DNA from 2 places in the Microbacterium sp. ZOR0019 genome. Region 1 is predicted to be linked to the other one. Evidence: riboswitches for the same ligand, from Rfam matches in the RefSeq annotation. Region 1 holds a riboswitch; the other holds the start of a gene.

Region 1 (15,530 bases):
GCGACCTGGCGCTCCAGCACGCGTGCGGTGTCGGACGGTGTCTCCTTGCCCCCGAGCTGACTGCTCGCGGTGGAGATGATGAGCGGCGAACCACCGAGATCGGCGATGCCCACCGCGAACGACACCCGGGTGCGCGTCGAGGACTTGTCGAAGATCACCGCGACGGTCTGCGGCCCCGCGAGACTCTTGTCCGCCCAGCGGTCCTTCTTCAGTTCGAGGGCGAGGTCGAGGATCTCGGCCTGCTCGGTGGGCGTCAGGTCGTCGTCACGCAGCAGGTGGCGGGTCATGCGGATACCTTTCCGGAGAGGGAAGCCTGTACGTCGGCGAGGGCAGCGGTGAACAACTCACGGAACTCCGCGAGCTCGGCGTCACCGATCGTGAGGGCGGGCGCGATGCGGACCGTCTCCGGATTGGCGGCGTTGACGATGAGGCCGCGCTCCTGAGCGGCGGCGACCACGGCTCCGGCCACCGGCGCGGACAGCGCCGCACCGATGAGCAGACCTCGTCCGCGCACGCCGTCGACGAGCGGGGACTCCATGCCGAGCAGGAACTCACGCAGCTCGGCGCCCCGGCGGGCGGCGTTCTCGACCAGCCCGGCACTCTCGATCTCGGCGAGCACCGCGTCGGCGACCGCGGTCGCGAGCGGGTTCCCCCCGAAGGTGGAGCCGTGGGACCCCGGCGTGAAGAGCGCGCTGGCGGAGCCGTAGGTGACCAGTGCACCGATCGGGAAGCCACCACCGATGCCCTTGGCCAGGGTGATCGCGTCGGGCGTGATGCCCTCGTGACTGAACCCGAACCATGCACCCGTGCGGCCGGCACCGGTCTGGATCTCGTCGACGATCAGCAGCGCGCCGTGCGCGAGGGTCAGCGAGCGTGCAGCGGCGAGGTAGCCCTCCGGCAGCTCCACCACACCGGCCTCGCCCTGGATGGGCTCGACGATGACGGCGGCCACCCGATCATCCATCGCCGTCTGCAGCGCCTCGATCGTGGCCGGAATGTGCTCGACACCACCCGGCATCGGCTCGAAGGGCGCGCGCATCGAGGTCTTCGCGGTCAGGGCGAGGGAGCCCATGGTGCGTCCGTGGAAGCCGTTCTCGAGCGCGAGGATGCGCGGCCGTTCGACGCCGCCGTGCAGACGGGCGAGCTTGAACGCGGCTTCGTTCGCTTCCGCACCGGAGTTCGAGAAGAACACGCGTCCGTCGATCCCGGCACCGGCGAGGCGCTTGAGACGTGCGGCGAGGGCGAGCTGGGGCGGAGTGGCGAAGTAGTTCGACACGTGGGCGAGCGTCGCCGCCTGGGCCGACACCGCCTCCACGAAGGCCGGGTGCGCATGCCCGAGGGAGGTCACCGCGATTCCCGCGAGGAAATCGAGGTGGCGTCGGCCGTCGGCATCCCACAGGTACGAACCCTCGCCGCGGACCAGCAGCGCGAGCCGCTCCCCCGCGTTGAGCACGAGATCGCGTGCCGCATCGTCCTGCCAGACGGTCATGCCGTCACCTCATTCCTTCCCAGAACCACTTCGGTCCCGATTCCTTTGCTGGTGAAGAGTTCGACGAGCACCGAATGCGGCACCCGTCCGTCGATGATCGCCGCGGCATCGACGCCGCCCTCGACCGCGTCGAGACACGCGCGCATCTTCGGGATCATCCCGGACTCGAGCGTCGGAAGCATGTCGATGAGGGCCTCCGATGTGAGGCGCGAGACGAGCGAGTCGCGGTTCGGCCAATCGGCGTAGAGTCCGGGCACGTCGGTGAGGATCACGAGCTTGCGGGCGTTCAGAGCAACCGCCAGCGCCGCCGCCGCCGCATCCGCGTTGACGTTCAGCGACTGACCGGGGTGGTCGAGGTCGGGCGCGATGCTCGAGACCACGGGGATGCGCCCGGCCACGAGGTGGTCGTGCACCGGGGTCGGGTCGACTTCGACGACATCGCCGACGCGTCCGAGATCGACCTCTTCTCCGTCGATCACGACGCCGCGACGGCGTCCGCCGAAGAGACCGGCGTCCTCACCGCTGAGCCCGGTGGCGATCGGCCCATGGGAGTTGATCTTGGACACGAGCTGCGGGTTCACCTGACCGGTGAGCACCATGCGCACGACGCTGATCGCCTCGGTGTTGGTGACGCGGTAGCCGCCCTTGAACTCACTCGGGATCTCGAGGCGCTGCAGCATGTTCGAGATCTGCGGACCGCCGCCGTGGACGACGACCGGCAGCACGCCGACGTACCGGAGATACGCGATGTCCTGCGCGAAGGCGTCCTGCAGCTCTTCCGAGACCATCGCGTTGCCGCCGTACTTGATGACGACGATCTGATCGCGGAACTTCTTCAGCCACGGGAGGGACTCGATGAGGGTCGTGGCCTTCTGCGCGGCGACCTCGGCCGGCGTGTCCTGGATGTCGGTCATGAGGCGTACGCGCTGTTCTCGTGCACGTAATCGTGCGTGAGGTCGTTGGTGAGCACCGTGGCCGCGGCCTCGCCCGACTTCAGATCGATCACGACGTGGGTGGCGCGCGGGGTGAGGTCGACCTCTTCCCGCGGACGGTCGGGACCGCCTTCGGTGCACACGCGGACGCCGTTCATCCAGACGTCGACGTCATAGGGATCGAACTGCGCGTTCGTGGTGCCGATCGCGGCGAGCACACGTCCCCAGTTCGGGTCGTTGCCGAAGATCGCCGCCTTGAAGAGGTTGTTGCGTGCCACGGACCGGCCGACCTCGACCGCGTCCTGCTCGGACACCGCCTGCCGGACCTCGATCGTGATGTCGTGGCTCGCGCCTTCCGCGTCACCCTGCAGCTTGACCGCGAGTTCCTGACACAGTTCCCTGAGGGCGGCGGCGAAGTCGTCGAGGTCCGGGGCGACCTCCGAGGCACCGTTGGCGAGAAGCGTGACCTGATCGTTGGTCGACATGCACCCGTCCGAATCGAGCCGGTCGAACGTCTTCCCGGTCGCGCGGCGCAGAGCCTCGTCGGCCTGCAGCGGTTCGAGGACGGCATCGGTCGTGATCACCACGAGCATCGTGGCGAGTCCGGGCGCGAGCATCCCGGCCCCCTTGGCCATGCCGCCGATGGTCCAGCCGTCGCGGCTGATCACCGCCGTCTTCGCGACCGTGTCCGTGGTCATGATCGCGTGAGCGGCGTCGTCCCCGCCGTCTGCGCTGAGCTCGGCGATCGCCTGCTCCGTGCCGGCGAGCACCCTCGCCCGAAAGGTCTCGTCTCCGGTGCCGATGAGCCCCGTGGAGCAGATCAGCACGTCGCCGGCGCTGACCCCGAGGAGTTCGGCTGCCTTCTCCGCGGTCTGGTGCGTCGTCTGGAAGCCGAAGGAGCCGGTGAAGCAGTTCGCCCCTCCGGAGTTGAGCACGACGGCTTCGACGACGCGATCGGCCACGGCCTGCTGCGACCAGATGATCGGATTCGCCTTGGCACGGTTGCCGGTGAAGACGGCGGCGCCGACCTTGCGCGGTCCCCGGTTGACGACGACGGCCACGTCCGGCTTGCCTGTCGACTTGAGTCCTGCGGCGACACCGGCCGCTTCGAATCCTGCGGGGGCGGTGACGCTCACGGCGCGACTCCGTTCAGTGAGAGGGCGCGGGCCTCGGGCAGTCCCAGCGCGATGTTCATGGATTGGATGGCAGCGCCGGCGGTGCCCTTGACGAGGTTGTCGACGGCGGTGACCACGGTGACGCGGTTGGCGGAACGGTCGATCGCGAGACCGATCAGTGCGGTGTTCGCGCCGAGCACGTCGGCGGTCCGCGGGAATCGTCCTTCCGGGAGCAGCTGCACGAAGGTCTCCTCCCCGTACGCGCTCTGCCAGGCGTCCCGGATCTGCGCATCCGTAGCGCCGGACGCGATCGGCGCCGTCGAGGTGGCGAGGATGCCGCGCGACATCGGGACCAGCACCGGGGTGAAGGAGATCCGGATGCCGTCGGGGTCTGCGCCGGAGGCTGCGGCGAGCGCCTGACGGATCTCGGGAATGTGCCGGTGGGTTCCACCGACGGCATACGGGTTCGCGGATCCGAGGATCTCGCTCGCCAGGAGATTCGTCTTGAGGCTCTTCCCCGCACCGGACAGGCCGACCGCCAGCACCGAGACGATGTCGGAGGCGTCGATGACCCCGGCGGCCACTCCCGGGGCGAGGCTGAGGCTCACGGTGGAGGCGTTGCAGCCGGGAGCGGCGATGCGCGTCGCACCCCGGAGGTGCTCGCGCTGCTTCACGCCGTCGACCAGGAGCTCCGGCACGCCGTAGGTCCACGCCTCATGGAACGCACCGCCGTAGAACGCGTCCCAGGCCGCGGCCGACGTGAGCCGATGGTCGGCTCCGGCGTCGATCACGAGCGGGGCGTCGCCCAACGCGTCGGTGTACTGACCGGACTGCCCGTGCGGGAGCGCCAGGAAGACGATGTCGTGGCCGGACAGGATGTCCGGTGTGGTCTCCTGCAGCGTGAGGTGCGCCAGGGAGCGCAGGTGCGGCTGGTGATCGACGAGGGGTTGCCCGGCGTTCGAATGCGCCGTGACGGTGCGGATCTCCATGTCGGGATGGTCTGCCAGGAGGCGTAGGATCTCGCCGCCTGCGTAGCCGGATGCGCCGGAGACGGCGACGGAATACGTCATGCTTCTACCTTAACGGTCGGGTCTTCCTCGAAAGGAGGACCGAGGGGCGGGGCCGGAGGCGGCGACACCGGCACTCACCGCCGAAAGGGGGCAGGCAGGAGGGCGGGGTCGCCTACAGTCGGCGGCCGCGGCGTCGGCGCACAGCGATGACGCTCGGAGCGAGCGTCGGAGAAGCGGTGGCGGCCGAAGGCATGTCGCGACAGTAGCGCGGCCCCGGCGGCCACCGCAAATCCGGGCCGTCATCCGGCGGGCGAGAACTCCATCGGTGCGGCGAAGAAGGCCAGCTCGTGCGCGCTCGAGACCTCGAACACGCGGCTCATCCTCGCGCGGGTCGCGGCGTCCGCCCGTGCGGCTGCTCCGGACGCGTAGAGGATCGCCGTCTCGGTCGCCTCCTCGAACGCAGGGTCGGCGTATGTCGCGAGCCAGGAGGCGAAGGGATGCTGCGGATCCCGCGCGTACTCGCCGAACTCCCCGGCATGCAGGCGCCGGCCGAGGTCGGTGTAGAGCCAGAAGCAGGGAAGGACGGCTGCGACGATCTCGGCGTAGTCCCCGCCGAATGCGACCGACCTGAGGTGATCGAGGTAGGCCGTGGTCGCAGCCGACGGCTCCGCGGCGAACGTCGCAGCGCTCACCCCCTGCTGCGGCGTCAACCAGGACGCATGGAGTTCGAGCTCGCCGACGATGGACCCGTGGGCGGAGTGCGCCCAGAACGCCTGCTCAGCCGACGTCGGGGCTCGTCGCGCCGCCTCCGACAGCACCCGGGCGTACTCGCGCAGGTACAGGGCATCCTGCGCGAGGTACGCGAGGAAGGGCTCGCGCTCCAGCGAGCCGTCTGCAAGGGCACGGATGAACGGCAGCTCGTCGATCTGTGCGCGGATGTCGGCGATGCGCTCCCACCACTCGGCAGCGACCTCCGAGGCAGCGACCTCCGACGCAGCGACTCCGCTCGTCGTGTCCGCCCGCGCCCACAGTCCGGAGAAGTGGTTGATGGGGCCGTGCCCGCGCCCCACCCGCAGTGCTTCCCCCGCACGGAGCGATTCACGCAGCCAGCTCCGCGCCGCGCGGACCGCCTGCTCCGGCTCCAGACCCCGTGCCAACAGCGTGGCGAGGGCAGAGGAGAGCGAGCAGCCGGTGCCGTGGGTGCTCGAGGTGACGATACGCGTCCCGCTGTACTCCTGACGTCGCCCGTGACGAGCGTCGATCAGCGCATCCGGGGCGTCGTTCCCCGCGAGATGTCCGCCCTTGACCAGCACGGCGACCCCCACATCCGTCGACAGGTCTTCCGCAGCGGCGATCGCCTCCGACCAGTCCCCGACGTCGCGCCCCGAGAGCACGGCGAGCTCGGCCAGGTTCGGGGTCACGAGCGTGGCGCGACGGAGCAGATCCCGCAGTTCCCGCTCCGCATCCGGCTCCAGGAGCCGATCCCCCGAAGTCGCCACCATCACCGGATCGAGGACGACGATCGGCGGACGGGCCCGGTCGAGCCAGGCAGCGACCGTCCGGATGACCTCGGCGTCGGCGAGCATCCCGATCTTCACCGCGTCGATCACGATGTCATCCGACACCGCGTCGAGTTGGGCGCGGAGGAACTCCGCCGGCGGCACGTGCACGCCGCGCACGCCCTGGGTGTTCTGCGCGGTCAGCGCGGTGAGCACGGCCATGCCGTATCCGCCGTTGGCCGCGATCGACTTGATGTCGGCCTGGATCCCTGCGCCACCGGACGGGTCGCTCCCGGCGATGCTCAGCACACGCGGAACGGAACCTGCGAGCCACCGCCGCCGGAAAGCACGGGCGGTCGCCGCGGGGTCTTCCGCCGCGCACAGCGCCGAGACCACGGCGATGCCGGCTGCACCGGCGTCCCGCAGTGCCTCGGCATCGTCGAGCCCCACACCGCCGATCGCGACGCACGGGAGAGAACTGCGTGCGACGAAGTCACGGAATCCGTCGACTCCGAGCGGCGCCGGGTGATCCGGTTTCGTCGCGGTGGGACGGATCACGCCGACCCCCAGGTAGTCGACCGTCCCCACCGGCAGGGCGAGCACGGCCTCGAGGTGCGCGGCACTGTTCGCCGTGAGGCCGATCAGCGCATCGGGTCCCAGTACCTCGCGCGCCCGCCGCACGGACGCATCGCCCTGCCCCAGATGCACGCCGTCGACGCGCGCACCCCGTTCGCGGGCGGCGACGGCAGCATCCAACCGGTCGTTCACGACGAGGAGCGCCCGTCCGTCGATCACCCGCGACACCGCGATCAGCTGTTCGACGATCTCGGCCTCCGTCGCGGTCTTGTCCCGCACCTGGACGACGCGCACACCACCCTCCACAGCCTGACGGACGGTCTCGACGACACCACGATCACCGCAGAGCTCGGGATCGGTCACGAGATAGAGCGAGAGATCGACGGTCACCGTGCACCGCTCTCGACGCGAGCCTCGGCGACGAGGTCTTCCGGGCGCAGCGCTGCGAGTGCATCCAGCAGCGAGACCGCGAAACTGCCCGGACCCCGCGCTGTCGTTGCGGCATGCTCGGCGGCGATCGTGTATCCGAGGCTCGCGGCGGCGACCGCCGTGAGCGCATCGTGCCCCGTCACCCTGGCGGCGCCGAGGAGCGCGGCCATGACCGCGCCGAGGGCACAACCGCCACCGGTGACCCTGGTCAGGAGCTCATGACCGTTCGCGAGTCGCAGGATCCGCTCGCCGTCGGTGAGGAGATCGACCGGCCCCGAGACCGCGACCACGGCACCCGTCCTCGTCGCCAGGGCAGCCGCCGCGTCGGCAGCGGCATCCGTGCTGTCCGTCGCGTCGACACCTCGGCCACCCGCGCTGACGCCGGCGAGGGCGAGGATCTCGGAGGCGTTGCCTCGGATCGCGGTCGGTCGCTGATTGGCCAGGTCATGCGCCAGCGCCGTGCGGATCGGCAGGGTGCCGATCGCGACCGGGTCGAGCACCCACGGTGTCCCGGACTCGGTCGCGCCGGCGACGGCTTCGAGGATCGCAGCCCGCTGCTCCGGCGTGGGCGTGCCGAGGTTGATCAGGAGGCCGGAGGCGACTCCGGCGAACAGCTCGGCCTCGCCGACGATGTCGACCATCGCGGGTGCCGCACCGGCGGCGAGCAGCACGTTGGCCGTGAACCCCGTGACGACCGCGTTGGTGATGCAATGCGTCAAGGGCGGAGCCTCACGCACCACCTCCCACAGCGCCGCGGCGGAGCCGACGAGATCGGAGGTGGATTCAGGACGCAGAAGATCGCTCATCGCGACATCCCTTCGCTAGTACGAACTAGATCAGGTTCGACGGGTCTGTTCTCAGCCGCGGATGCGGCACCCCGTGTCACTGCTCGCAGTCTAGCGATCGGCCAGGAGCGCGCGTTCCTCCGCCCGGGTGAGTCCGGCACGTCGCGACCGATCGACGCCGCGGGCGCGCTCGTCGACGATGACCCGCCCGATCGTGTCGGCGAGGGCGCGGAGCGATCCTCCCGACGCACGGAACGCTGCGTTGGACCGCGTCATGAATCCCGTCATCTCCGGCGGCAGCCACAGCGGAAGCGACCGCGGTCCGGCCCAGTGCTCGACCTCCCGAGCGACGAGCCAGTCCTCGTCAGCGACGACCGTGTCACCGGTGTGCCCTGCTGCCGAACGTACCGCCTCCAGCACGTCGGAGAGCGAATGCCTGTCACCGATCGCGTTCACCACGCCGCTCCGAGTCGCCGTGACGATGAACTCGGCCAGGTCGTCGACATCGATCACCTGCGCAGCTCTCCCCTCGAGCGGTGGCAGCAGCACCGGCTCCGCGCCGGCGCGCGTGAACGCCGCCGCCCAGTATCCGAACCTGTCGCTCGGATCTCCGTCCCCGACGATGAGCCCGGGGCGCACGATGAAGGCCCGCGCTCCGAGCGCCGAGACGGCGTCTTCGGCCGCGGCCTTCTGCGCCCCGTACTCGTAGACGTCTCCGGGACGGGCGGGCGGATGACGGGGAGCTGATTCGTCGGCCCCGACCGTCTCATCATCGGCGTACACCGACATCGAGGACACATAGGTCCACCGTGCCGTGCGCGCACCGAGAGCGTCGACGGCACGAGCGACGTGCGACGCCTGCGAGGAGATGTCGACCACATGGTCCCAGTCGCGCTGCGCGAGTGCGTCGTACGCCTCGGCAGTCTCCCGGTCTCCGCGCACGAGCTCGGCACCCTCGGGCGCAGGTCGTGTTCCGCGGGCGAGACAGGTCACTGCCGCACCGGCATCGACCCATCGACGCGCGATCCGCCCCGAGAGCCAGCCCGTACCGCCGAGGATCAGCACATTCGACATGGCTTCATGTCAGCAGGAATCGACCACCCGCGAAAGAGCTTCCGCTCAGAGCAGATCGCGCCCGAGGCCGTGCTCAGTCGCGCAGCGCCGCCCCGAACCGTTCGGCCGCCACCGCGACGCCCGCGAGCTTGGCCTCGGTGGCCTCCGCAGCGGTGAGGGTGCGGTCGTCGGCACGGAACCGCAGGGCGAACGTCAGGCTCTTGGAGCCTTCCGGCACCCCGTCCCCGCGATAGTCGTCGACGAGACGCACGGACTCGAGCATCGCACCGGCGCCCTCGGCGAGAGCCGCCTGCACATCCGCGGCGGGCACCTCGGCCGGCAGCGTCAGCGAGACGTCCTGCGTGGCAGCAGGGAACGTCGACAGCGACGCGGCCACGACACGGCCGCCCGCGAGCGACAGGACGCGGTCGAGGTCCAGCTCGAACACGGTCGCACGGCCGGGGAGGTCGGCGCCCTCCGCCACGGCGGGGTGCAGCTCGCCGACGTAACCGACCTCTTCCCCGGCGATCCGGAGGGATCCGGTGCGGCCGGGGTGGAGTGCGGCGCGCTCGGCCTGCACGACGTCGATCTCGACTCCGGCGGCGGCGGCGATCACACGGACGGCGTCCAGCGCCTCGACCAGACCGGCGGGTTCGGCCGGGCGACCGGGCTGGCGCGGTGACACGTGGCCGGTGAGCAGCGCCGAGACGAACCGGTGCTGCGGCGGGATCGAGGCGTTCAGCGCGGCCAGCGTCTCTTCCGACGGGCGCTCCCCCAGGGGCGGCACATCCTCCGTGCCGTACTCCACACCGGGCTCGGGCAGGAACACGACACCGGTCTCGAAGATCGCGAGGTCGGTGAGCCCGCGCGAGATGTTGCGGTGCGCGGTCTGCAGCAGACCGGGGATGAGCGATCGACGCAGGGAGGGCGCCTGACCATCGAGCGGATTCGCCAGGCGGATGCTCGGCAGGTGCTCCCCCGACGCGGAACCGTGCAGGTCGTTCTGCACCTCGGTGGTGAACGGGAACGACGGTGTCTCGACGAGCCCCGCGGCGGCCAGGGCATCGGCCACGCGACGGCGACCCTGCTGATGCGCGGTGAGCCCGCGACCGGACGGGGGCGTCGGCAGCACCGAGGGGATGCGGTCGAGCCCGTGGATGCGGGCGACCTCCTCGGCGAGCGTCCACTTGTCGGTCAGGTCGGGACGCCAGGTCGGCGGGATCACGATCCAGCCGGACCCTGTCTCGGAAGCGGTGACGTCAGCGCCGATGGTGGTCAGCGCCCCGGTGATCTCGTCGTCGGTGTAGTCGACGCCGATCAGACCCGGCACGAATCCGGCCGGGAGCTCGATCTCGCCGACGAAGACCTCGGCGAACAGTGCGCCGCCTTCCTCGGTGAGCGTGCCACCGGCGAGCTCGACCATCAGGTCGGCCGCCCGGCGCGCGGCCGCGAAGGGGATGAGCGGATCGACGCCGCGCTCGAAGCGCTTGGACGCCTCGCTGGGCAGCTTGTGACGGCGTGCCGAGCGGGCGATGGTCGTCGGGTCGAAGGTCGCGGCCTCGATGAGCACGTTCCTGGTGGTGTCGCTCATCTCCGTCGTGCCGCCGCCCATGACACCGGCGAGGCCGATCGGACCCGACTCGTCGGTGATGAGCAGGTCTTCCACGTGCAGCGCGCGCTCGACGCCATCGAGCGTGGTCATCTTCTCGCCCGGGGTCGCGCGCCGCACGGTGATGCCGCCGGTGAGCTTGTCGAGGTCGTATCCGTGCAGCGGCTGGCCGAGTTCGAGCATCACGTAGTTGGTGATGTCGATCAGCACGCCCAGCGAACGCATGCCCGCGAGGCTGAGCCGCGCGACCATCCACGGCGGAGTCGGGCGCGAGGGGTCGACCCCCCGAACGACGCGGGTCACGAACTCGCTCGCACCGACACGGCCGCGGACCGGCGCGGTGTCGTCGACCACGGTGGTGTGGCCGGTGCCCGGCTGCAGTTCGGCGAAGTCACGCTCGGCGGGATCGCGGAAGTCCGCTCCGGTGGCGTGCGCGTATTCGCGGGCCACACCGCGCAGCGAGAACGCGTATCCGCGGTCAGGCGTGACGTTGATCTCCACTGCCACGTCGTCGAGACCGAGCAGCGCGATCGCGTCGGTACCGACAGGAGCATCGATGCCGAGATCGGACAGCACGACGATGCCGTTGTGCTCGTCGCCGAGGCCCAGCTCCCGCGCGGACGCGATCATGCCGTCGGAAACATGACCGTAGGTCTTCCGTGCGGCGATCGGGAACGGACCGGGCAGCACGGCACCGGGCAGCGTCACGACGACCTTGTCACCGGCCACGAAGTTGTGCGCACCACAGACGATGCCGCGGATGCCGCCGTTCGCCTCGCCCACATCCACCTGGCACCAGTTGATGGTCTTGCCGTTGGACTGCGGCTCGGCCTCGAGCGACACGACCTGTCCGACCACCACGGGACCCGTGATGTCGAAGCGGTGCACGTCCTCCTCTTCGAAGCCGACGGTCACCAGCGCGCCGAGGACGTCCTCGGGCGTGGCATCCGCTGCCAGATCGACGTACTCACGCAGCCACGAAAGCGGGACGCGCATCACACCACCATCCCGTACTGCTCGCTGAATCGGACATCACCCTCGGCCATGTCGCGCATGTCCTGGACGTCACTGCGGAACATCAGGCCCCGCTCGATGCCCATGCCGAACGCGAAGCCGCTGTACTCCTCCGGATCGATCCCGGCCGCGCGCAGCACGTTCGGGTTGACCATGCCGCAGCCGCCCCACTCGATCCAGCGCGCGCCGCCCTTGAAGGTCGGGTGCCACAGGTCGAGCTCGGCGGAGGGCTCGGTGAAGGGGAAGTAGTTGGTGCGGAAACGCGTCTTGGCCTCGGGGCCGAAGAGCAGCTTCGCGAAGTGATCGAGAGTGCCCTTGAGGTGGGCCATCGTGATGCCCTTGTCGATCACGAGGCCCTCGAACTGGGTGAACACCGGCAGGTGCGTGGCGTCGAACTCATCGGTCCGGTACACCCGCCCGGGGCACAGCACGTAGATCGGCACCTCGCGGTCGAGCATCGAGCGCACCTGCACGGGACTCGTGTGGGTGCGCATCACGAGATGGCGCGATGTCGGGTCCACGTAGAACGTGTCCTGCTCCTGGCGCGCGGGGTGGTCGACGTCGAAGTTCAGGGCGTCGAAGTTGAACCACTCGTGCTCGAGCTCCGGTCCCTCCGCGATCTCCCAGCCCATGCCGACGAAGATGTCGCAGACCTGGTCCTGGAGGAGCGTGAGCGGGTGCCGGGCACCGACGCGGGTGCGAGAAGGCACAGCCGTGATGTCGATGCGCTCGGCTTCGAGTCGCGCAGCGACCTCCGCCTCGGCGAGCTCGGCCTCCTTGGCGGCGAGCGCCTTCGTCACCTGCCCGCGCCCCTGCCCCACGAGCTTGCCGAACGCGGCCTTGTTCTCGGGGGCGACCTGTCGCATCGAGGCGTTCAGGACCGCGAGCGGCGATCCGTCGGCGACGTGTGCGGCGCGGGCCGCCTTCAGCTCGGCGGTGTCGGCGGCTGCGGCGATGGCCGCGAGGGCATCGGCGACCGCGGCTTCGACCGCTTCCGGGGTGATTTCAGGAGACTCTGACACGAGAGTCGAGTCTACCGGGGGCTCGTGGCCTCACCGTGCGGGTCAGAACGGACCGGGGCCGGCATTCGTCCCGTCGAACTTGCCCGCTCCGCGCTGCATCGCGATCACCTCGGTGACGGTGGAGCCATCATGGATGCGCGGGTCTCCCCCGCCGGCATCGGGCGTGTAGCCCTTGAGCCGCGGCGAGCGCCGGGTGCGGATCTCCAGCCACTTGGCGATCCCGGAGAGGATCAGACACATGATGATGTAGATGCCGCCGATGACGAACGCCGACTGCAGCACGGGGCGTCCCTGCTGAGACGTGAGCTGCTTCGCGAAGTAGAGGAGTTCGGGGTACGTGATGATGAAACCGAGCGCGGTGTCCTTCATCGTCACGACCAGCTGAGCCACGATCACGGGGAGCATCGCCCGGATCGCCTGCGGCAGCAGGATCAGACGCATCACGCCGCTCTTGCGCAGACCGATCGCGTAGCCGGCCTCTTTCTGCCCTCGGGGCAGGGATTCGACGCCGGCGCGGAGCACCTCGGCGAGGACGGATCCGTTGTACGCCATGAGCGCGAGGACGACGGCCCAGTACGGGTCCATCTTGACGCCGGCGACGGGCAGACCGTAGTAGAGCAGCATCATGAAGACGAGGACCGGCACGGCTCGGAAGATCTCGGTGATCGCCGTCACGGGGACACGCACCCAGGCATGATCGGACATCCGACCGATGGCGAGCACGAACCCCAGCGCGATGGCGAGGATCGCTGCGAGCCCGAACGCCGCGAGAGTTCGGCCGAGTGCACCGAAGATCTGCTCCCAGACGGCGCTGAAGGTGAAGACGTACCACCGGGACGCGTCGAACTGTCCGCTCACGGAGAAGCGGTAGCCGATGAAACCGAGCAAGGCGAGCACCACGACGACGGTGGCGACACCGATCAGACGGTTGCGCAGGATCGCCTTGGGGCCCGGGACGTCGTACAGGACGGAAGTCATCGCGCGATCCTCCACTTGTTCTCGAGATACCGTTGCAGCCAGCTGAGGAGCAGGACGAGCGCGACGAAGATGACGGCCACCCAGAGCAGCACCGAAAGCGCGTTCTCTCCGCGTTCGCTGAGGTAGGAGCGGACGGCTCCGAGCTCGAGGATCGAGAAGCCCGCCGCGACGGTGGTGTTCTTCAGAAGCGCGATGAAGACGCTCATCATGGGTGGCACGACCGAGCGGAACGCCTGCGGGAGGACGACCAGAGTCATCACCTGTCCGAACGGGAGGCCGATCGCCCTGGCCGCCTCCGCCTGGCCGACGGGGACGGTGTTGATACCGGCGCGCAGCACCTCCGCCACGTAGGTGGCCGTGTAGATGCCGATGGCCAGGATGCCCAGCACCGTGGTGCTGAGCTTCGGCAGCCCGAGCTGCGGGTAGCCGAAGATGAAGAAGAAGAAGACGAGGGTCAGCGGGGTGTTGCGGATCAGGTTCACGTACACCGTGCCGACACCACGCGCGATGGGCACGGGTGAGACGCGGGCCGCCCCGACGATGATCCCGAGGATGAGCGCGAGCAGTCCACCGCCGAAGAAGATGATCAGCGTGTTCTTGAGCGCTTCGCCCCACAGGTCGAGGTTTCCGAAGATGACGTCCACGCCACCCTCCCCTTCACGATTCGGAGAGGGGGCGGCCCTGGAGCCGCCCCCTCTGTTCGATCAGTCGACGGCCGGCTGGCTGACTTCGATGCCGGACGATCCGAGGTTCTTGTCGAAGATCGCCTGCCAGATGTCGCCGCCATCGGTGAACATCGTGTTGATGAACTCCTGCAGCGCGGCGTCGTCCTTCGCCAGGCCGACACCGTAGCGCTCCTCGGTGAAGGGCTCACCGACCACCTTCAGGTTGTCGGGGTCCTGAGCCGCGTAGCCGATGAGGATGGCCTGGTCGGTCGTGACCGCCTGGACCTCGCCGGAGAGCAGCGCCTCGACACAGGCCGAGTACAGGTCGAACTCCTTGGTGGGGACATCCGGGTAGTTCTCGCGGATGTTCTGGATGGGCGTGGAGCCGGTGGCCGAGCACACGGTGGTGTCGGCGTTCAGGTCGTCCTCGCTCTTGATGGTGTCGTCGTCGGCCGCGACGAGCAGTCCCTGCCCGGTGATGAAGTACGGGCCGGCGAAGGCGATCTGCTCCTTGCGCTTGTCGGTGATCGAGTACGTGCCCACGTAGTAGTCGATGTCGCCGTTCACGATGGCCTGCTCGCGGTTGGCGGAGGCGATCGGCTTGAACTCGATCTTGTCCTCGTCGTAGCCGAGCGAGGCGGCGATCCAGCGGGCGATGTCGACATCGAATCCGGTGCGCTCACCGGTGGTCACGTCGAGGTAGCCGAGACCGGGCTGGTCTTCCTTGACACCGATGACGACCTGGTCGCGGTCCTTGATGTTGTCGAACGTGGGGCTGCCCTCGAGCTGGACGTCGGTCGCGACCTCGAACCAGGTGCTGTCCTCTCCGGCGTCACCGCCATCGGTGCCACCGGGCGTCGACGGGCTGCCGCTGTTGCAGGCCGTGAGCGCGAGCAGTGCTGTCGCCGCGATTCCGATGCCCGCCAGTGTCCGTGTGCGTCGCATGTGCGTCTCCTTCGTGTGCTGTGTGTGCAGGGTCTGTGTGGTCGGTGTGTGGGCCGTCAGTGCGTGAGGAGCTTCGAGAGGAAGTCCTTGGCGCGGTCGCTCTTCGGGTTCGTGAAGAACTCCTCGGGCTTGGCCTCCTCGACGATCCGGCCGTCGGCCATGAAGACGACGCGATCGGCGGCCTTGCGCGCGAAGCCCATCTCGTGGGTGACCACGATCATCGTCATGCCGTCCTGCGCCAGCTCGACCATGACGTCGAGGACCTCGTTGATCATCTCCGGGTCGAGAGCGCTGGTCGGCTCGTCGAACAGCATGACCTTGGGCTGCATGGCCAGAGCACGGGCGATCGCCACGCGCTGCTGCTGACCACCCGAGAGCTGAGCCGGGAGCTTCGACGCCTGCTGCTCCA
Region 2 (15,530 bases), on a different contig from region 1:
GCACGCGCAGATCGTCGCCGGGGAGTCCGAGCGCACCGCCGAGTTCTTCCGCGCGGAGTATGCGTTGAACGCGATGATCGCGGAGTATCCGAAGCCGGTCGTTGCGTTCGCCGACGGCATCACGATGGGCGGAGGGATCGGCCTGGCTGGTCATGCGGCGATCCGCATCGTCACGGAGCGCTCGAAGCTGGCGATGCCCGAGACCCGGATCGGGTTCACGCCCGATGTCGGCGGCACCTGGCTGCTCGGACGAGCGCCCGGCCGATTCGGGGAGTATTTCGGACTGACCGGCGCGACGATGAGCGGAGCGGATGCCGTCTACCTGGGGTTCGCCGACCACTTCGTGCCGTCCGATCGTCTGGACGCGCTGCGGGAGGCCCTGGCGTTCCGTGCGGATCCGACCGGCCCGAGCGAGATCGTCCTGCTCTTCGACGAGACGCCGGAGCCCACGCAGCTGCCCGCATCGAAGGCGTGGGTCGACGAAGCGTTCTCGGCCGCGACCGTGAGCGAGATCATCGACCGCCTGCAGGCGCAGGGCACCGCGGAGGCCGCCGCCACGGCTGAGCTCTTGGCGGGCCTCGCCCCCACCGGCCTCACCGTCACGCTCGATGCCGTGCGCGAAGCGCGCGAGCTCCCGGGTTTGCGGGCTGCCCTCGAGGGCGAGTACCGGCGGGTGCTGTGGTTCGTCAACGAGCACCCGGACCTCGTCGAGGGCATCCGCGCGCAGCTCGTCGACAAGGACCGCAACCCGAAGTGGGACCCGCCGACGCTGGCCGAGCTCGCCCCGGATGCGGGTGCCCCGGCGCGGGCGTACGTGCCCCGGCCGCCGCTGTTCTGACGCTCCGGGGTGTGCGGGGCCGCCGGGAGTGTGCCCGCGTGCGGTGCACACCCGCCGGGAGTGTGCCCGCTTGTCGGACGGTTTCGGCCGTTTCCAGTCGGTTCGGCCCGGAACTCCCGACAGGCGGGCAGGGAGTCCCCGACAGGTGGGCCGGGCCGGAGCGGGATCGGGCTACTCCCCGGCGTCCTCTGGCGTCGTCCGCGACTGCCAGATCGTCCGCAGCACATCGACGATGTCGTCGAGCTCGGCGCCGAGGGGGTCGGCCTCGTCGACCAGGTCACGGAGGCGGCGGATCACCGAGGCCGGGAGGACCCCAGCCGACTCGGAGACACGTGTGCCGGCGGCGGTGCGCGAAATCACCAGTCCGTCCGCCTCGAGCATCTTGTAGGCGCGTGCGGCGGTGCCGGGAGCGACGCCCAGATCGCTCGCCGTCTGGCGGACGGTCGGCAGTCGTTCGCCGGCACCGAGCTGGCCCGAGACGATGAGGCCGCGCAACTGCCGGTAGATGTCGAGCGCAGGATTGGTCTCATCTGCCGCCGAGAGCTTCGGATTCGGGCTCATCACACGGCCTCGCTGTCGGCGGGGCTCTCGGCCTCGGTGCCCGTACGCGCGCCGTGATCGCGCGGGTACAGCTGCCCGATCACCAGGAAGAGGAGCACGAAGGCGGCGATCTCCAGCAACGGTGCCAGGCCGCCTCCGACACCTGCGATCTCGCCGTATCGCCAGAATGCCGTGTAGGAGTCCGAGCCGCCGTCGCGCTGGACGGTCAGACCGACGACCGATCCGGCATCGGCGATGAACCGCCACGCCCCCGCAAGGGTGAGGAGGAGCGCCGACGTCGCCGTCCGGGTGATCGCCGTCGCGACATCGCGGCGTTCCCGCTGCTCTGCGGCCAGCGTCTCCGGGCGCAGGAACGGGCGGACGGCGCTCGCGTGGAGCGCGGCCACCATGACTGCCAGGAGGACCGCGGTGCAGATCAGCACGGGGATGCCGTACGCCCAGCCGTAGAACCAGGGTCGGAGCGGGTCGATCGGCTCGTTGTTGATCTCGATCTCGAGGAAGACATAGGGACCCCCGTTGATGTTCGACGAAGCGAGACCGGCCAGGACCGTGGTCGCCGTGAGAGCAAGCACTGCGAGGGCGGCTCCCGCCGTTCCTGCGCGCGGACTGAAGGTCAGCCACGTGCGGCGGGGAACGGCGACCGGTCGTTCCGGGGGCGTGCTCCCGAGGGTCGCGACGATCGCGAGCAGGAGTCCGATGCCGACGGACGCCGTGAACACCGGCATCGCGTACCGCCACCAGGAGATGACGCCGTTGAGATCGAGCACGTATCCGGAGACCAGATTCTCGGCGAGGAAGACGACGACCACTCCGATCGCCGTCAGACCGAGCGTGCGGTGCTCTCGCGAGTAGCGGGCGACGACGCCGCCGGCTGTGGCCGCCCCGGGCCGCATCCGGCTCTCCCTCTGCGCGCGCCTTCCGGGGAACACGCAGATGCCGCACGCGATGATCGCCGCGACGACCAGAGAGACCCACGGCATCGTGAAGAGCGCGCCGAGCATCTGCCAGCCATCCAGGCGCCACAGAGCGGAGGCGAGCGGGGAGGTGAAAAGGTCAGGCATGCGGAGTCCGTTCTCTTTGTACTGCATGTCTATCACAAGTTGTATCAGTGCGTAAATACAAGCTCGGACCGACCCGCTGATCGCACGGGAAAGCGGTTCGCTGTCAGCGAAGGTCCGTCCACAGGGGGATACGAATGTCCGCGGATCGTGGCACTCTGTCTTGTGGCCGGTTGTCGGTCGGCATCCGTCTGCCGAGAAACCCGCCGCTTCATACTTCCTAGAAAGTCCGCCTGTGCTGGGAAAAATCCTCTTTCGCTATCTCTCTCGATACCGGTGGCTGTTGCTCGCGGTGCTGGTCTTCCAGCTCGCCAGCGTGGCAGGCACCCTCTACCTCCCGAGTCTGAACGCCGACATCATCGACAACGGCGTCGCCCGCGGTGACACCGCCTACATCTGGCGTACCGGCCTGTTCATGCTCGCGGTCTCGTTCGGGCAGATCGTCGCGTCGGTCACCGCGACCTACTTCGCCGCGCGCGCCGCGATGGGCGCCGGCCGCGACATTCGTTCCGACGTGTTCGGCAAGGTCAGTGGCTTCTCTGAGCGCGAGGTCTCGCAGTTCGGCGCCGGCTCGCTCATCACGCGCAACACGAACGACGTTCAGCAGGTGCAGATGCTCGCGATGATGGGCGCGACCATGCTCATCACGGCGCCGCTGCTCGCGATCGGCGGCATCATCTTCGCCGTGCGTACCGAGGTGACACTCAGCTGGCTCATCGCGATCTCGGTGCCGCTGCTGCTGATCCTCGCCGCACTCGTGATCGGTCGCATGGTCCCGCTGTTCCGCAGCTACCAGGGCAAGCTCGACAACGTGAACCGCATCATGCGGGAGCAGCTCACCGGTGTCCGCGTCGTCCGTGCGTTCGTGCGCGAGGGCATCGAAGAGGAGCGCTTCCGCGGGGCCAACACCGACATCATGGTCGTCGGTCGCAAGGTCGGCTCGTTGTTCGTGCTGCTCTTCCCCCTGTTCATGCTCATCCTCAACGTCACCGTCGTCTCGGTCATCTGGTTCGGCGGCATCGAGGTGAACAACGGCACGGTGCAGGTCGGCACGCTGTTCGCCTTCATGCAGTACATCGGCCAGATCATGGGCGGCGTGATCATGGCGAGCTTCATGGCGATGATGATCCCGCGCGCTGCGGTCTCGGCCGAGCGCATCGGCGAGGTGCTCGACTCCGAATCCACGCTGATCCGTCCCGAGAACGGCGTCACCGAGTTCCCGGTACCGGGATCCCTGGCGTTCGACGACGTCGAGTTCACCTACCCGGGAGCCGATTCCCCGGTGCTCACCAGCATCAGTTTCGCCGCGCAGCCGGGCGAGACCGTCGCGATCGTCGGTTCGACCGGATCGGGCAAGACGACGCTCGTGTCGCTCATCCCGCGTCTCTTCGACGTCTCGGGCGGGGCGGTGCATGTCGGCGGCACGGACGTGCGCGAGGCCGACGTCGAAGCGCTGTGGGACAGCATCGGCCTGGTGCCGCAGCGTCCTTTCCTCTTCACCGGAACCGTTGCGTCGAACCTTCGCTACGGGCGTGAAGATGCGACCGACGAAGAACTCTGGCATGCGCTCGACATCGCGCAGGGTCGCGACTTCGTCGAGGAGATGCCGGACGGACTCGATTCGCGCATCGCGCAGGGTGGTACGAACGTCTCGGGCGGTCAGCGCCAGCGTCTCGCGATCGCGCGTGCGATCGTGCACCAGCCGCAGATCCTCGTCTTCGACGACTCGTTCTCGGCGCTCGATCTGACCACCGATGCCCGGCTCCGCCAGGCGTTGTGGAGGGAGCTCCCGCATGTGACGAAGATCGTGGTCGCGCAGCGCATCTCCACCATCACGGACGCCGACCGCATCGTCGTCCTCGACGGCGGCACGATGGTGGGCGTCGGCACGCACGCGGAACTGCTCGAGACGAGCGAGACCTACCGCGAGATCGTCGAGTCGCAGCTGGGGGTGGACGCATGAGCGAGCAGAACAAGGAACAGGGCACGCCCACGCGTGGCCGCCGCAAGGCCACGGCTCCCGTGGCCGAGGTCGAATTGACCGCGGAGGAGAAGTACGAGGCCGAGCTCGCGGAGCAGGCCCGACAGAACTCCGGCGACTGGGACAGCGTCGCGCCGGGCAAGGCCGACAACTTCGGGCCGAGCTTCGCGCGCATGATCGGGTTGCTGAAGCCCTCGGCGCTCTGGTTCGTGTTCGTGTCGATCCTGGGAGCGCTGGGCGTCGTGCTGACGGTCGCCGCGCCCAAGGTGCTCGCCGAGGCGACGAACCTCGTCTACAAGGGGTTCATCTCCATCCAACTCGGGCAGCCGAACGGCGACTCCCCGGGGTTCCCGGCGGGAACATCGCAGGACGTCGTGGTCGAGGCGCTGCGAGGCGCGGGTCAGGACGACTTCGCGAATCAGGTCGGTGCGCTGGGTGACTTCACGGTCGGTCAGGGTGTCGACTTCGGGGCGCTGCGCCTGGTCATCGCCGCTGTCCTCGCCATCTATGTCGCCGCGGCGTTCCTCACCTGGATCCAGGGGTACGTCATCAACGTGATCATGGTGCGCACCATGTGGCGTCTGCGCGAGGCGGTCGAGGCGAAGATCAACCGTCTGCCCCTGTCGTACTTCGACAAGGTGCAGCGCGGTGAGCTGATCTCGCGCGTCACGAACGACATCGACAACATCACCCAGACGATGCAGCAATCGCTGTCCGGTGCGCTCACCTCGGTGCTCACCGTGATCGGCGTGCTCGTGATGATGTTCTCGATCTCCTGGCAGCTCGCGCTCGTCGCCCTCATCACGCTGCCGCTGATGGGTGTGATCTTCGGCATCATCGGTCCGCGCTCGCAGAAGGCCTTCGGCACGCAGTGGCGCAAGGTCGGACGGCTCAACGCCCGCGTCGAGGAGGCGTTCTCCGGCCACGCGCTGGTGAAGGTCTTCGGACGCGAGAAAGACGCGCTCGACAAGTTCCAGGCCGAGAACGAAGAGCTGTTCCAGGCCAGCTTCAAGGCGCAGTTCCTGTCCGGCGTCATCATGCCGGCGATGATGTTCGTCGGAAACCTCAGCTACGTGGGCATCGCGGTGCTCGGTGGTCTGATGGTCGCGAACGGACAGCTCCGTCTCGGCGATGTGCAGGCGTTCATCCAGTACTCGCAGCAGTTCACGCAGCCGCTCTCCGAGCTCGGCGGCATGGCGGCGGTGGTCCAGTCCGGTACGGCGTCGGCGGAGCGCGTGTTCCAGCTCCTCGACGCGGACGAGCAGGAGGCGGACGATGCCGATGCTCCGGAGCTCGTCGAGGGCAAGGGCGTCATCGAGTTCGAGAACGTCGCATTCTCGTACACGCCGGATCGTCCGCTGATCAAAGACCTGTCGTTCCGGGTGGAGCCGGGGCAGACCGTCGCGATCGTGGGGCCGACCGGTGCGGGGAAGACGACCCTGGTCAACCTGATCATGCGCTTCTACGAGCTCAGCGGCGGACGCATCATGCTCGACGGTCAGGACATCGCCGAGGTGACCCGGGATGAGCTGCGGTCGCGCACCGGCATGGTGTTGCAGGATCCGTGGCTGTTCGCGGGGAGCATCCGCGAGAACATCCGCTACGGCCGCTCCACCGCGACCGACGACGAGGTCCTCGCCGCGGCGAAGGCGACCTACGTCGACCGCTTCGTCCACGCCCTCCCCGAGGGCTACGACACGGTGCTCGACGAGGATGCCGCGAACGTCTCCGCGGGCGAGCGTCAGCTCATCACCATCGCGCGCGCGTTCGTCGCACAGCCGTCGATCCTCATCCTCGATGAGGCCACGTCGGCCGTCGACACCCGCACCGAGCTGTTGCTGCAGCACGCGATGGCCGCCCTTCGCAAGGGACGCACGTCCTTCGTGATCGCGCACCGTCTGTCCACCATCCGCGATGCCGACCTCATCCTCGTGATGGAGCACGGTGACATCGTGGAGAAGGGCACGCACGACGAGCTGATCGCCGCGCAGGGAGCCTACTGGCGCCTGTACCAGTCGCAGTTCGAGCAGGCGGCCACAGACATCGACGCCGAAGAGGCCCTCACCGGCTCGACGCCCGTCGTGGTCACCGGTGACGCGGACGAGGAGAGCGTGCACGCGGCTGCGGCCGTCGCCGGCGCGTCGGTGGGGGCGCAGGTTCCTGCCGCCGAGACGGCTGCTGCCCAGGCGCTTCTCGAGGAGGGGGCCGACGGCTCCGCCTCTCGCGACTGAGCGGCATCACGCAGACGCCCCATCCTGCTCACGCGGGATGGGGCGTCGTGCTGTACTCGGTCGGGCGAAGTGTCAGGACCCGTCGTCCGTGATCCCGAGCAGTTCCAGGGGATGGGTCAGGCGCCACCACGGGCTCGGCCCCTCGACGTCATCGGCCAGGACCAGGGGAACCGTCACGGTGTTGAGCGGTCCGGCCGCGGTCAAGGTGCCCACGGTGGCGTCCTCGTCCCGCTTGTCGCCGAGATCGAAGGCCGTGGTCGCAGTGGCGACAGCACCGTTCCACAGCACGACATCGGCATCGGATTCGGTGACCACGTCGACCTTCTCGCCCCAGTCGGTCGTGACCTGTCCGACGACCGTGCCCTTCGCGACCGCTGCCTCCTGTGCGTCCAGGGCGGCCTCCGTCTCGGCGAACAGCGAACGGGTGAGAGCGAGGCGCTCGTCGTCGCCCGCCTGATTCAGCGCCGCCGCGAACAGGTGCACCGTGGTGTCCCCGATCGTCAGGTCTTTCGCCGTCAGCAGGTTCCAGCCGACCAGCGTGCCGGTCTTGATGCCGACGACGCCCGGATCGGCGAGCATCCCGTTGGTGTTGACGACCGTGCCCGCACCCGGGAGGTCCACCGACCGGGTGCCGACGATCTCTGCGAACACGGGGTTCTGCATGGCCAGCTCGCCGAGCTTGATCAGCGCCGCGGGGGTCGCCACATTGCGCTCGTCGAACCCGGAGGGGGTGACCACCGTGATGTCGGTGAGCGCACGATCGCGCAGCCACACCTCGGCGGCGGCCGCGAACTCCTGGTCCGAGCCCCAGATCTCGGAGGCCAGCCGGTCGATGTAGTTGTTCGCCGAGCCGAGGAGTGTGCCCTGGAGCATCTGGTACTCGGTGAGGACGCCGTCGACGGGGACATCCAGTGCAGACTGATCGCTGCGCCGGTAGTTCCAGTAGTCCACGCTGTCGCCGTAGGTGAAGCCGAACTCCGGCCCCTGCTCGCCGAGGGCGAGGGGCATGCGGTCGAGCACCATCAAGCTGCTCACGACCTTGGTGATGCTCGCGATGCTCACCGGATCGGTGATCGACGCCGCGGTGGTGAGCCCGGCGATGCCGACGGACGCGCTGCCCTCACTCGGCCAGGTGATCGTCGCGGCGGGAGCGGGAACCGTGTCGAACTCGACGGTCTGCGCCGTCGGCGGAATCTCGTGCAGCGGCCAGAGCAACGTCGTGCCCGCATAGCCGGCGACCAGCGCGGTGAGCGCGACGAGCGGCACCAGGATTCCCGGACGAGCGATGGCCGGCCGCAGGCGAGCCCCACGGAGGAGTCCGCCGTTCTGTTCGGTTTCCGGGGTCTGCTCGAACGTCGCCGTGGCCGTGTGCGCACCGACGGCGGCGGCATCGACCCAGGTCAGTGCGGTCGCGCCCGTCTTGTCGTCGGCCCACTGCACGGCCGCGCCGTCGACGAGCGCTTCGGCCTCATCGGGCTCCTGTGCCTCCTCACCCTCGCCGCGTCGGCGGGGGTGGAAGGGCGGCTTCGTGAGTGGCGGAGTCGCGGGACCATCCACCGGCTCCGGGTCGAGCGCCGGCTCCGGGTCGTGCACGGGCTCCGGGTCGAGCACGGGCTCCGGGTCGAGCACGGGCTCCGGGTCGAGCACGGGCTCCGGATCGGACGCCGACGCGGGGTCGTCCGACGAAGCCGTGCCGTGACGTCGTGCGGGCGTCCGGTCGACCGTGAACAGCGCGCCGATCGCGGCGGCGTCGACCGGGACAGCGGAGACGACGGAGGGATCCGACGGGGGCGTGTCGCCGGCGAAGAGTCGATCGGCGGCGAAGGGTGCGGCGCTCTCCGATGCGGGGGCGGCGGGGTCCGACGCGATCGCCAGTTCGTCCACAGGCCCGGAGGGGGCGGCCGTCCGCGAGCCGTCGTCGCTGACGACGCCCGTCGCCTCGTCGGCGGGATCTGAAGCGGTCACTCGTTTACGGTACCCAATCCCCGGCGTGTTCCGTGGCGCGAAGCCCTGTCGCCACGCCGGTGTCGCCACCGGGTAAGATCATCAGCACAACCACGGGAGTCCGGCGAGCCGGGCTGAGAGGGAGCGAATCGCGCTTCGACCGTCGAACCTGATCTGGGTCATGCCAGCGCAGGGAGGAGTTCAGATGAGTACGTCCACGTCCGCATCCGCGAAGCAGGCATCCGCCGCCTCGAACGGTCTGCGCCCCACGTCGATCTGGCGCTGGCGCGTCGTCGACATCGTCGTCGCCGCCGTCCTCGGCGTCGCGATCGGCCTCGTGTTCTGGGGCTGGAACACCATCGGATACGCCTGGTTCGGTGCAGCCGATGCCCTGACCCCGGGTCTCGGCGGCATCGCCGTCGGCATCTGGCTGCTCGGGGGCGTCGTCGGCGGCCTCGTGATCCGCAAGCCGGGCGCCGCGCTGGTCGTCGAACTGGTCGCGGCGATCGTGTCGATGCTGATCGGAAACGTGTGGGGTGTGTCGACCGTGCTGTCCGGCATCGTGCAGGGCCTCGGAGCGGAGATCATCTTCGCGCTGTTCTTCTATCGTCGTTTCGGGATCGTGGTCGCCGCGCTCGCCGGCATCGGAGCGGCGGTCGCCGCTTGGGTGTTCGAGCTGTTCTACGGCAGCTCGCCGAACATCCTGAAGTCGGTCGAGTTCAACACGATCTATCTGGTCAGCGTCGTCGTCTCCGGCGCGATCCTCGCCGGCGTGGTCGGCTGGCTGCTCGTGCGGGCACTCGCCGTCACCGGCGCACTCAACCGCTTCGCCGTCGGGCGAGAGCACGTGCGCGAGGTCTGAGCGTGAGCTTCGCCGCCCCGGCCCGCGTGCAGGCTGCGGGCTGGGGCTGGCGGTACGCCGGTCGAAAGCGCCCCGCCGTCGCCGACGTCTCATTCACGATCGAACCGGGCGAGCGGGTGCTGCTGCTCGGCGCATCGGGCGCGGGCAAGTCGACTCTGCTCGCCGGTCTCGCCGGCGTCCTGGGCGGCGATGACGAGGGCGAGCGGACCGGTGACCTGCGCATCGACGGCGCGTCCCCGGAATCGCGGCACGGTCGCGTGGGGCTCGTCCTCCAGGACCCCGATGCCGGAATCGTGCTGTCGAAAGTCGGCGATGATGTGGCGTTCGGCTGCGAGAATCTCGGTGTCGCGGCGTCCGAGATCCCGGGCCGAGTCGCGGAGGCTCTCGACGCCGTGGGCCTCGACGTCTCGCCGCAGCGTCCCACGAAGGCGCTCTCGGGCGGCCAGAAGCAGCGACTGGTGCTGGCCGGCGTGCTCGCGATGCGTCCGGGCCTGCTGCTGCTCGACGAGCCGACCGCGAACCTCGACCCCGAGGGTGTGCGCGAGGTGCGGGCGAGCGTCGAGCGGGCCGTGGTCTCCTCGGGTGCGACACTGATCGTCGTCGAGCATCGCACGCCGGTCTGGGTCGATCTGATGACGCGTGTGATCGTGCTGGCGGCCGACGGCGGGCTGCTCGCGGACGGACCGCCCGAGCACGTGTTCGCGGTCCACGGCGATGTGCTCGCCGATGCGGGGGTGTGGGTGCCCGAGCGGGGCATCGACCTGCCCGTGCTGGAGCGGGTGACGGCAGCCGATGCGCTCTCCGCCTCCGGGCTCGCGATTGCGAGGGAAGCGGGCGTCGTCGTGCAGGCGGGACTCGACCTGCACGTACCGCGGGCGAACGCGACCGTGATCACCGGGCCCAACGGGGCGGGCAAATCGACCCTTGCGCTCACGCTCGCCGGACTCATCCCCGAAGAGGCAGGAGAGGTGCGGTCGGCACCCGAGTTGGCGGGGCGCAAAGGCACCCGCCCGATCCGGTGGACGTCGCGCGAGTTGCTCACGCGCATCGGCATGGTCTTCCAGGAGCCGGAGCACCAGTTCCTCACCCAGACGCTGCGTGACGAGCTCGCTGTCGGTCCGCGCGCGCTCGGCTGGGACCGTGCGAGGACGGACGCCGTGGTCGATGATCTCCTCGAGCGCCTCGGCCTCGCCCCACTCGCGTTGGCCAACCCGTTCACGCTCTCCGGCGGGCAGAAGCGGCGGCTGTCCGTCGCGACGGCGTTGGCGGGTGCACCGGAAGTGATCGTGCTCGACGAGCCGACGTTCGGTCAGGACCGGCGTGGATGGATCTCCCTCGTCGCGCTCCTGCAGGAGGAGATCACGCGTGGACGGTCGATCATCGCGGTGACGCACGACGATGCCGTGGTCCGACATCTGGGTGGTCATCGCATCGAGTTGGGGGCGGCAGCGTGACGGTGATCGAGACCGCACGGCCGGTATGGCTCGACGGGGTGAACCCGGTGACGAAGCTGGTGCTCGCCGTGCTGCTGTCGGTGCCGTTGTTCGCGTCCATCGACATCACGAGCGCGCTGGCCGCGATCGTCCTGCAGCTGCTGTGCCTGCCGTTGACCGGACTGCGTCTCCCGACGGTGCTGCGGAGGCTGCTCCCGATCATGATCTTCGCGCCGATCGCCGGCGTGAGCATGCTGCTCTACGCCGAACCGGCCGGGCGGATCTATTGGACCTTCGGGTTCGCGACGATCAGCGAGGACTCCGTCACCCTCGCGATCGCGGTGAGCCTGCGCGTGGTCGCGCTCGGGCTGCCCACGATCCTGCTCTTCGGCGGCACCGACCCGACCGAACTCGCGGATGCGCTGGCCCAGGTCGCCAAGCTCCCGAGTCGCTTCGTGCTGGGCATCCTCGCCGGTACGCGGATGCTGGGCCTGTTCCTGGATGACTGGCGCACCATGAGCCTGGCTCGTCGTGCGCGCGGTGTGGGGGACCGGGGCGTGCTCCGACGGTTCTTTTCCATGGCCTTCGTGCTGCTCGTGTTCGCCGTGAGGCGCGGCTCCAAACTGGCGCTCGCGATGGAAGCCCGCGGATTCGGCTCGGACATCCCCCGCACCTGGTCGCGTCCGTCGCGGCTGCACCCGAGAGATGCGGTGGCGCTGATCGGCGGCATCGCGATCATGGCGCTCGCGCTCGCCGCTGCTGTCGTCGTGGGGACGTTCCGCTTCGTGTGGAGCTAGGGTCTGTCGCGAACCGCTCGATACGTCGGCGCGATCTCGCTACGGTGGGCGGCAAGGCCGCAAGGACGCCTCCACCGAAAGGTTCTCGCATGAGCAGTTCGCCCTCCTCCGACTACGAGCCGATGTTCACGCGCCCGGGGGAGGCGTCGGTCGCCCCGCGCCATCTGATCCCGCCCCAGGGTTCGCTCCCTGCCACGGCGAGGCAGATCGTCGAGGACGAGACGATCCTCGACGGCAATGCGCGCCTCAACCTGGCGACGTTCGTCAGCACGTGGATGGATGACGACGCCAAGCAGGTGTACACCTCGTCTTTCGACAAGAACATGATCGACAAGGACGAGTACCCGCAGACGGCGGCGATCGAGGACAACTGCTGGCACATGCTGGCGAACCTCTGGAACGCGCCGGACGCCTCGGGTGCCATCGGTACCTCGACGGTCGGTTCGTCCGAGGCGTGCATGCTGGGCGGCCTCGCCTTCAAGCGTCGCTGGCAGCAGGCGCGACGTGCCGCGGGAAAGGACACGTCGACGCCGAACCTGGTGATGTCGTCCGCCGTGCAGGTGTGCTGGGAGAAGTTCTGCAACTACTTCGACGTCGAGCCGCGCTACGTCCCCATCTCCGAGGAGCACAAGACGCTCGACGGTCATGACCTGGCGACGTACGTCGATGAGAACACGATCGGCGTCGTCGCGATCATGGGCGTCACCTATACCGGGATGTACGAACCGGTGGCGGCGATCGCTGCGGCGCTCGACGAGATCCAGAAGGACACCGGGCTCGACATCCCCATCCACGTCGACGGTGCCTCCGGGGCGATGATCGCGCCGTTCCTGCAACCCGATCTCGTGTGGGATTTCCGTCTCGAGCGCGTGCACTCGATCAGTACGTCCGGCCACAAGTACGGTCTCGTGTACCCGGGTCTCGGATGGGTGGTCTGGCGCGAGGAGAAGTGGCTGCCGGAGGATCTCGTGTTCAAGGTCAGTTACCTCGGCGGCGAGATGCCCACATTCGCGCTGAACTTCTCGCGTCCGGGGGCGCAGGTGCTGTTGCAGTACTACCTGTTCCTCCGGCTGGGGTTCGAGGGCTACCGTGCCGTGCAGCAGGAGTCGCAGGACGTCGCGAAGTACCTGTCGGCCGGGATCGCGGGGCTCGAGGCCTTCGAGCTCTGGAACGACGGCAGCGACATCCCGGTGTTCGCCTGGCGCCTCAAGGACGGCCATACGAAGAACTGGACGCTGTACCACCTGCAGGACCGGCTCCGGATGCGCGGATGGCTCGTGCCGGCGTACCCGATGCCCGCGGATCTCGAGCAGATCACGGTGCAGCGGATCGTCGTGCGCAACGGGCTGAGCATGGACCTGGCCGCCGACCTGCTGGACGCGATCACGGCGGAAGTCGCCCACCTCGACGCCCTCACCGCGCCGATGCCGTCCGATCACCCCGACTCGGCGTTCCACCACTAGGGGTGCTCAGGTCGCATTCCAGAGGTCGCGGTAGAAGGCGAGACGCTCGCGGTCGGGTTCGACTCCGTAGGCCTCGATCAGAGCGTCCTCCCACCCGGGGCCGAAGTTCCACTCGGTGCTCATGGAGGCGACGGCGATGTCGGCCCAGCGGTCGCCCACGCCCAGCAGAGCCAGGTCGACGTGCGCGAGCCAGCGGCCGTCGTCTCCCACCAGGGTGTTGGGGCAGCAGGCATCGCCGTGACTGACGACGAGGCGGTCGACCGCGGGAGCGGTCCGGAGGCTTTCCGGCACGGCGATCCCGCGTCGTTCCGCGTTCGCGATGCGCGAAGGCACGCTCCACTCCCAGGGGCACTCCCGCACGGGGAGGGCTTCATGCATCGCGCGGAGCCCTTCGCCGACTGCTCGCACGGCGGTCGCGGGCTCTGCGATCCATCGCGGGTCCACCGCGCTGAGGCCGTCGAGGGCGGCAGTGATCATCCACTCGTGCGTGTCGTCCGCCCCGCTGTCGAGCACGGTCGGCACAGTGATCCAGCCCGACGCCCACCTCATCCGTTCGGCCTCGTCGCTCAACGTGAATTCGAGGTTCCGAGGCCCCCACTTGATGTAGAACGGCTCTGCGGTGCCGGTGGCGCGGAAGGTGAGTCCGCCGTAGTCGTTGCGCCAGACACATTCGAGGTCGGCTCCCCGGGCGAGCAGGCGGACGTGTTCGGGGACGACGACGTCTTCGGCGGGGATCGACATCCATCCATCCTGCCCGACGGCACGTCAGGAGTGATGTCGTAGGCTCGCTCTCGACGCCGTACCTCCATTCGTGATGACACCAAGAACCACGTAGGCTGGGACCGCGTTCCATCACAGCAGACGCACGACGACGTTCGAAGGAGAACATCAGATGCAGATCAGCGGACAGGGTGCACTCATCACCGGCGGCGCCTCGGGGCTCGGCCTGGCGACCGCACGTCGCCTCGTCGCCGCGGGCGCCCACGTCACGATCATCGACCTCGCTTCGTCGAAGGGCGCGGAGGTGGCCGACGAGATCGGCGGGCTGTTCGTCGCCGCCGACGTCACGAGCGCCGAGGAGGTACAGGCGGCCGTCGCGGCCGCGCAGTCCGCCGCGCCGCTGCGTGTGGTGGTGAACTGTGCGGGCATCGCGCCGCCGGCCAAGGTGCTCGACCGCGAAGGCAACCCGGCCGTGCTCGCCGACTTCGAACGGGTGATCCGCATCAACCTCGTCGGCACGTTCAACGTCGTCTCGCAGGCATCCGCCGTGATCGCCAAGAACGAGCTCCACGACGACGAGCGTGGCGTCATCGTCAACACCGCGAGCGTGGCCGCCTTCGACGGACAGATCGGCCAGCCCGCGTACTCGGCGTCGAAGGGCGGCGTGCACGCGATGACCCTTCCGATCGCGCGCGAGCTCGCGCGCCACGGCATCCGGGTCTGCACGATCGCGCCCGGCATCATGGAGACGCCGATGCTGATGGGGCTGCCGCAGGAGGCACAGGACTCCCTCGGCCAGCAGGTGCCGTTCCCCGCCCGCCTCGGCCGACCCGACGAATACGCCGCTCTCGTGGAGCAGATCGTCGAGAACGGCTACCTCAACGGCGAGACCATCCGCCTCGACGGCGCGATCCGCATGGCCCCGCGCTGACCCCGCCCTCAGAACCGCGATCGAGAACCCAGGAGAATCCATGACACTGGCAGGCAAGACCATCCTGATGTCGGGCGGCAGCCGTGGCATCGGCCTCGCGATCGCGCTGCGGGCCGCGGCTGACGGCGCGAACATCGCGATGCTCGCGAAGACCGACACCCCGCATCCCAAGCTCGAGGGCACGATCCACACCGCCGCGGAGCAGATCCGTGCGGCCGGGGGCAATGCCCTGCCGATCGTGGGCGATGTCCGCGATGACGACGACATCACCGAGGCGGTCCTGAAGACGCAGGGCGAGTTCGGCGGCATCGACATCGTCATCAACAACGCCAGCGTCATCGACCTCTCGCGCTCGCTCGACCTCGGGGCGAAGAAGTACGACCTGATGCAGGACGTCAACGTGCGCGGCACGTTCATGCTGTCCCGCGCGGCGGTGCCGATCCTGAAGGATGCCGAGAACCCGCACATCCTCTCGCTGTCGCCGCCCCTGAACCCCACGCCGAAGTGGCTCGGTGCGCACACCGGCTACACGCTCGCGAAGTTCGGCATGACGCTGGCCACGCTCGGCCTCGCGGCGGAGTTCGCGCGCGACGGGATCGCCGCCAACACGCTGTGGCCCCGCACCACCATCGCCACGGCCGCCGTGCAGAACCTCCTCGGCGGCGACAAGGTGATGGCTGCGAGCCGTACGCCCGCCATCTACGCCGACGC

What was found. Region 1 has a riboswitch for thiamine pyrophosphate ahead of thiM (hydroxyethylthiazole kinase). Riboswitches for the same ligand answer to the same signal wherever they lie in the genome.
Region 2: it holds a riboswitch for thiamine pyrophosphate, as region 1 does, so the genes downstream of both, L978_RS05115 (ECF transporter S component) here and thiM (hydroxyethylthiazole kinase) in region 1, are expected to answer to the same signal.

Annotation. Positions count from the first base shown of each region.
Region 1 covers NZ_JRKC01000080.1:42,576-58,105, reverse strand. Annotated here, with positions in the region: gene argF (ornithine carbamoyltransferase) at 1-287, opposite strand, end outside; gene L978_RS16355 (acetylornithine transaminase) at 284-1,489, opposite strand; gene argB (acetylglutamate kinase) at 1,486-2,403, opposite strand; gene argJ (bifunctional glutamate N-acetyltransferase/amino-acid acetyltransferase ArgJ) at 2,400-3,557, opposite strand; gene argC (N-acetyl-gamma-glutamyl-phosphate reductase) at 3,554-4,606, opposite strand; gene L978_RS16335 (bifunctional hydroxymethylpyrimidine kinase/phosphomethylpyrimidine kinase) at 4,846-7,011, opposite strand; gene thiM (hydroxyethylthiazole kinase) at 7,008-7,856, opposite strand; TPP riboswitch at 7,847-7,940, opposite strand; gene L978_RS16325 (NAD-dependent epimerase/dehydratase family protein) at 7,947-8,909, opposite strand; gene pheT (phenylalanine--tRNA ligase subunit beta) at 8,983-11,493, opposite strand; gene pheS (phenylalanine--tRNA ligase subunit alpha) at 11,493-12,533, opposite strand; gene L978_RS16310 (amino acid ABC transporter permease) at 12,576-13,511, opposite strand; gene L978_RS16305 (amino acid ABC transporter permease) at 13,508-14,155, opposite strand; gene L978_RS16300 (glutamate ABC transporter substrate-binding protein) at 14,216-15,121, opposite strand; gene L978_RS16295 (amino acid ABC transporter ATP-binding protein) at 15,178-15,530, opposite strand, start outside.
Region 2 covers NZ_JRKC01000016.1:8,821-24,350, reverse strand. Annotated here, with positions in the region: gene L978_RS05145 (enoyl-CoA hydratase/isomerase family protein) at 1-838, shown strand, start outside; gene L978_RS05140 (GntR family transcriptional regulator) at 1,010-1,399, opposite strand; gene L978_RS05135 (hypothetical protein) at 1,399-2,460, opposite strand; gene L978_RS05130 (ABC transporter ATP-binding protein) at 2,693-4,420, shown strand; gene L978_RS05125 (ABC transporter ATP-binding protein) at 4,417-6,669, shown strand; gene L978_RS18285 (hypothetical protein) at 6,742-8,634, opposite strand; TPP riboswitch at 8,717-8,828, shown strand; gene L978_RS05115 (ECF transporter S component) at 8,819-9,475, shown strand; gene L978_RS05110 (ABC transporter ATP-binding protein) at 9,472-10,929, shown strand; gene L978_RS05105 (energy-coupling factor transporter transmembrane component T family protein) at 10,926-11,705, shown strand; gene L978_RS05100 (glutamate decarboxylase) at 11,795-13,168, shown strand; gene L978_RS05095 (aminoglycoside 3'-phosphotransferase) at 13,175-13,909, opposite strand; gene L978_RS05090 (SDR family NAD(P)-dependent oxidoreductase) at 14,061-14,819, shown strand; gene L978_RS05085 (SDR family oxidoreductase) at 14,860-15,530, shown strand, end outside.